2 regions of the Paenibacillus marchantiae genome follow, and region 2 is predicted to be linked to the other one. Evidence: riboswitches for the same ligand, from Rfam matches in the RefSeq annotation. Region 2 holds a riboswitch; the other holds the start of a gene.

Region 1 (3,192 bases), 3.1 Mb from region 2:
GGAGGCTGTTCAGGTTTTCCGCTCTGTAACGGGCAGATTATTCCTGAGCTCTCGGGAGGCGTAGCTGTTGCTTTTGCTCACCGGGTGGCAGCTGTTTCATTAGTAATCGTCATTGCAATCCTCGGTCATTTTGCGTATCGCAAACATCCGGATAACACGGAATTAAGAGCACTTGGCGTCATTTCTGTTGTGCTGGTTTTGTTGCAAGTGGTTATTGGTTTTGGACTGATGCTCACGATGAATCGTCCGGAAGTGTATATGTTCGTGGCGCTGGCGCATATGCTTGATATCGCTATTTTGTTCGGTGTATTAACCTATATGAGTTTCCTGGTGTACAAGTTGCATCGGCCCGTTAATCGGTTCTAATATATCCGAATTATTGTAGTTCAGGGATAATCCAGTGAAGTTCACCATCCGATGATGTACATCATTGGACAGGTGAACTTTGTTTGATGTCAGGTGTGTCAGGGCACCCTATTGTAAGCAGCGGTCATACGTTTACTCTGATTCCGATTTAGTTTAATATGATGAATTATTATTAATTTGATGATCTGCAGAGTGGAAAGAGGAGGCTATATATGCTGCGAACGTTGCTGGGTGAAAAGCCGCGTAAGAACGAAGGGATACTAAAGGACGCGATGGAAGCGATGGCGGATACGCTTGAGCTATTTCAGCGACAGATGCATGTGGACCATGATCCTACCCATGATTTTCGTAAACTGTATATATGGACCCAGGGACTGATCTCTTCGCTGGATGAATTGGAACAAAGCTGTTTTGCAGCTTCCCATTTCCGTCAGAAAGTCAAAGCGGGCTCTACGGATGATATGACATTATTAGAAAAAGCGGAGTATGCCCGTTACGTCTATTTTTATAAGGATGGCTTCATCCGATGTTTTGCCATTTTGGATAAGTTAGGTACAGTGTTGAATGAAATATTTGAGCTGAATACAACCAATGTTAAAACTCATTATTCTTATTTCACCGTATTAAGACAGTTCGGATATGATAAGCTGCATTATGTTCTTGCTAACGAACTAATCCGGATCAAGGACTCTTATCGTGAGCCAATGAGCAAATTGCGCAAACGGCGAAACATGGAGATTCATTACATGAATTCCGAAATGCAGGATGATCTGTGGCAGCTGCACCAGACTTTGCAAGGGAAAGTGAAGCTGGAAGACCTGGATCAGCATCTCTTGGAACTCCGGCAGGGTGTGGATATGGTATGTGAGACGTTAAAAGCAGCGTATGGCTACATCAACGAGAAGTGGCATAAGCAGGTAATGAATCAACCGACGAACTGATTGGATAGTAATATTTGCCTTTGACAAATCGGAATACTTGGATTATACTGAGTTCCTGATCGACAGTTAGATGGAATTAACATTTATGACATTAACATTATAACTACTACTGAACTTATAAATTAAATATTTCTTATCGAGAGCGGCGGAGGGACAGGCCCGATGAAGCCCGGCAACCGATTTATAACTGCATGACAGCTGTGTCATACTTTATAGATGTTAGGTGCTAATTCCTACAAAATGGTGCAAGGCACGATTTTGGCAGATGAGAAGGTATAATCTTTCACGTGAAGAGCCCTTTTTGTTTCTGCAAAAGGGGCTCTTTTTTTGTACGATGAAGGGGAGTTTTCCTTTCATTCGGGTAAAGATACATGTAGGCAGTGGGAAGGAGCAGTAATTTTGATTGAATTAAAAGGTTTAACCAAGAAGTACGGTAAAGGCTCAAAAAGTATGACGGCCTTATCGGAACTAAATTTGAATATCCGCAAGGGTGAAATATTCGGAGTTATCGGTCATTCCGGTGCAGGCAAGAGTACATTGATCCGTTGTATCAATTTGCTCGAACGCCCCACGGCAGGCGAGGTTTGGGTTGATGGAATCAACCTAACCGATCTCAATAAGTCCGATTTGCAACAACAACGGCGTAAGATCGGCATGATTTTTCAACACTTTAATCTGTTATCCTCAGCTACGGTATATGACAATGTGGCTTTTCCTTTAAAGCTCGTTAATACGCCCAAGGCTGCAATTGATCGGAAAGTGAAGGAAATGCTCGCATTGGTTGGACTGGAGGACCACAGCAATAAATATCCGGCCCAGCTGTCAGGCGGACAGAAGCAAAGGGTAGGTATTGCGAGAGCGCTCGCGAGTGATCCGAACGTGCTGCTGTGTGATGAGGCCACATCGGCACTTGATCCCCAGACAACTGATTCGATTCTGAAGTTATTGCTGGATATCAATGAAAAGTATAACCTCACGATTGTTCTAATCACCCATGAGATGCACGTGATCCAGAATATCTGTGATCAGGTGGCGGTTATCCATCAGGGAGGCATCGTGGAGCAAGGGCCAGTGACGGAAGTATTCCTCAAGCCCCAGCATGCCATTACGCGTGATTTTATGATGCGAGACCATGAGGTGGGAATTGCATTAGAAGAGACTGCTCTGGCGAGTGCAGATGTCTCATTACAGAAGGATGGATCTTCTAAGCTTGTGAAAATATCCTTCTTGGGCAATAAAACCTATGAGGCGATTTTGTCCAGAACGGTTCGCAAAACCGGAGTGGATTTCGCCATTTTGCAAGGCACCATTTCAACGATCAAACAAGTTCCCTATGGACAGCTGACCGTTCGGTTTGAGGGGCAGTCAGATGAGATCAATCTCACCATTAAAGAATTAGTGGATCAGGGACTTGATGTGGAGGTGCTTCGTTAAATGGATTTTTCAACAGTGCGTTGGGAAGAAATCGGTAAGGCTTCAATTGAAACACTGCAAATCCTCGGAGCATCGGGCCTATTCACGATAATCATTGGTTTGCCGCTAGGCGTATTGCTGTTTATGACGGCAAGGTCGACTTCGATTCAATCTCAAGTGGTGTACACGATACTATCGTTTATTGTAAATATTCTGCGATCAGTGCCATTTATCATTTTGATTGTTGCACTCATTCCGTTTACGCGTTCACTGGTTGGCACTGCTACAGGAGTACTGGGCGTTATACCACCACTCGTCATTGCCGCAGCTCCATACTTTGCCCGGTTGGTGGAAACTACACTGCGTGAAGTGGATCGTGGCGTCATTGAAGCCGCACAGGCGATGGGAGCTTCAACCGGACAGATTGTACGGCGTGTGCTTCTGCCAGAGGCATTGCCGGGTCTGATAGCTG
Region 2 (3,192 bases):
GAGGAGCAAGAGGCGGTATGGAGCGCCTACGAGGAGCTGGGAGATACGTTTCTGAAGCCCGTGTTACATAAGGTGTATGGAGAAGAGAAGCCTGGCGGGAGCAATCTGGAGCAGGTCTACGAAAGACTGCGCATGATTCGCATCCGGTTTCGTCGTCACACAGAGACGGAGCAGAATGCAGGCTAGATTGGAAATAGGACGTTAGTTGTCATACAATAAGCTAATTATAAAAAAAGACGAAGCGTCTCCAAATGTGGAGCGCTTCGTCTTTTGCTATTTCAAACCCAATCTTTTTTGCGGAAAATAAAGAACATGCTCAGGCCCAGTGTAACCATTAGGCCAATAACCACGAAATAACCATATTTCCAGTCCAACTCAGGCATGTTCGTGAAGTTCATCCCATAGATGCCAGTGATAACGGTCAGCGGCATGAACACCGTGGTAATGGCGGTGAACACACGCATGATTTCATTCGCCCGGTTGGCGATACTGGATTGGTAAGCTTCTCGTAAGTTCCCCATCAGGTCGCGATAAGTCTCAAAGGTTTCGGATATTTTCACAGCATTCTCATAAATGTCACTGAAATACTTTTGCAGTTGATCATCAATAAGACGCAGATCTTTTTTATTGAGTGTGTTAATGACCTCTTTCTGAGGTCCAAGCACTTTCTTCAGCCACAGAATCTCACTGCGCAGCCCGATAATCTCATTCAGATGAGACTTTTTGGTATGCATCAGAATGTCTTCTTCTAGCTTCTCGATACGCGCTTCAATTCGGTCACCGACGGTAAAGTAATTATCAACAATTAAGTCAACCAACAGGTACAGCAGCTTATCCGGCGTACTGATTTCCTGCTCCCAAAGAATCGGTTTCAATGTCCGCAATTCGCTGACTTTCTGTTTGGTCACACTGATAATAAAGTGTCTGCCAAGGAACAAGTTGACGGCACGTAAAAAAATCTCTTCATCATCAAAACGAATGCTATTAATAACAATAAAATAATGGCTCTCATAAATTTCAATCTTCGGACGTTGTTCTTCATCACTCAAACAGTCTTCCACGGCCAGATCATGCATCATGAACAGCGGTTGAAGTACCGCCAAATCGTCTACGTCCGCATCAATCCAGTAAAACCCCTCCGCTGGTGGAGTCAGCGCCTGCTGAATGTCGTCCACCGGAATAAATACACCGTTATTTACCAACCGGATTTTCATTATTCATCTACTCCTTCTGCACCCGCCAAATGGGCGGATTTCATCAATATGGGCGCAAAAAGAACAGATCAGCCGGTCGGCAGCGGAGCCTGGAAGTCAGGACTGCGTTCGCTCTATAATCAAACGGAAGTAACGTCCCGCTGCCGGCATGCTGATATCAATTCTCTATGCAGTTTGTCGGAATTCGGCTGCCAGTCAGGCCTCGGGTCGCCATCCATTGAATATGTCACCTCTCACATAAGGGTTTATAACACTTGTCTAGTATACCGCTGGTACAGGGTCCTTTCAAGCGCAAAAATGTGTCGATTTCGCGCCCTGGAGCAGTGTATGACAACGGATGATGAACGGTTCCGATCCTGAGGAACAGACATTGAACTACACCTTGACGTGAGGGGATTAATGTCTTAAAGTAAAAGGTGAACCACACTAGTATTTACAATTGAATAAAGCGAAATCTTATCAAGAGTAGGTGGAGGGACTGGCCCGATGAAACCCGGCAACCGGCGGTATACCGCACGGTGCTAATTCTTGCAGCGACCAAGTGTCCAAGTGACACTGTTGTAACTGAGAGATGAGAGAGGCGCATATCTATTTACATATGACCTTTCTCGGAATCCGAGGAAGGTCTTTGTTATATGCACCGACTTCTCAGCAGTGATTTTCGCTAAGGAACTTGAGCTTGCCGCCAGCAATGTGGTTGCAATTCAGCGCCTGCAGGCAAGCTCATGGCAGCCTATAACTGTACGGATGCGAATCGTATCGAATCCGCAGTGGCTGCATCTATTTATGCACAAGGAGGAGTTAGAAACACCATGCCAATCAAAATTCCAGACACACTGCCTGCCAAGGAAGTACTTGCAGGAGAGAACATCTTTGTCATGGACGAGACATCTGCTTACCAGCAGGACATTCGTCCACTACGTATCGCTATATTAAACCTGATGCCCACAAAGGAAACGACAGAAACACAATTGCTTCGTCTGGTGGGTAACACACCCATTCAGGTAGATATCGTTCTGGTTCATCCGAAGTCTCATACGTCCAAGAATACTTCCCAGGAATATTTGGACTTGTTCTACAAAACCTTTGATGAGATTGAACACCGCCGTTTTGACGGCATGATCATTACAGGCGCTCCTGTAGAGCAAATGGACTTTGAAGACGTGAACTATTGGAAAGAAATCCAGGAGATCTTCGAATGGACCAAAACCAATGTGACTTCGACCATGCATATATGTTGGGCTTCCCAAGCGGGTTTATACCATCATTTTGGAGTTCCCAAAGTTCCATTGGATGAAAAATGTTTTGGCGTATTCTCACATACGATCAACAGATCCAATGTGCAGCTGCTGCGCGGATTTGATGAAGTATTCAACGTCCCGCATTCCCGCCATACGGAAGTGCGGCGTGAAGATATTGAAAAAAATGAAAACCTTGAAATATTGGCTGAATCTGAGGAAGCGGGTATTTTCCTGGTTGCTACCAAAGACGGCAAACAGATTTTTGCAACCGGACATGCTGAGTATGACCCTCTTTCATTGAAATGGGAATATGACCGTGATGCAGCTAAAGGCATGGACATTGCGCTGCCTAGACATTATTTCCCGAATGACGATCCTTCCCGTGTTCCCCCGGCCACTTGGCGGGCACATGCAAACTTATTATTCTCTAATTGGCTCAATTACTATGTGTATCAAGAGACACCTTACGATATTGGTCCGCAAATCTAATCGACATTACAGGAGGATGCTGCAATGGAAGACAATAAGTTGAAAATCGAAAGTCGATTGGCCCAAATTGGGTCTATCAATGAACCGGTAACGGGCGCCATTAATTTTCCGATCTATCAATCCACTGCGTTTCGCCACCCAAAGCTTGGACAAAGCACGGGATTTGATTATATTCGTACGACAAATCCAACCCGTAAAGTGTTGGAAGAAGCAGCGGCAGCGTTGGAATCCGGTGATGCAGGTTTTGC

The links. A riboswitch is a leader RNA that binds a small molecule or an ion and turns the genes downstream of it on or off. The one in region 2 is predicted to bind S-adenosylmethionine.
Region 1: linked by a shared signal. The riboswitch ahead of PTQ21_RS31335 (methionine ABC transporter ATP-binding protein) and the one ahead of metA (homoserine O-acetyltransferase MetA) in region 2 are both predicted to bind S-adenosylmethionine.

The regions. Positions count from the first base shown of each region.
Region 1 covers NZ_CP118270.1:6,975,151-6,978,342, reverse strand. Annotated here, with positions in the region: gene PTQ21_RS31345 (COX15/CtaA family protein) at 1-366, shown strand, start outside; gene PTQ21_RS31340 (Cthe_2314 family HEPN domain-containing protein) at 579-1,307, shown strand; SAM riboswitch class I at 1,438-1,579, shown strand; gene PTQ21_RS31335 (methionine ABC transporter ATP-binding protein) at 1,707-2,741, shown strand; gene PTQ21_RS31330 (methionine ABC transporter permease) at 2,742-3,192, shown strand, end outside.
Region 2 covers NZ_CP118270.1:3,093,320-3,096,511, forward strand. Annotated here, with positions in the region: gene PTQ21_RS14310 (HRDC domain-containing protein) at 1-186, shown strand, start outside; gene corA (magnesium/cobalt transporter CorA) at 279-1,214, opposite strand; SAM riboswitch class I at 1,668-1,792, shown strand; gene metA (homoserine O-acetyltransferase MetA) at 2,027-2,944, shown strand; gene PTQ21_RS14325 (aminotransferase class I/II-fold pyridoxal phosphate-dependent enzyme) at 2,969-3,192, shown strand, end outside.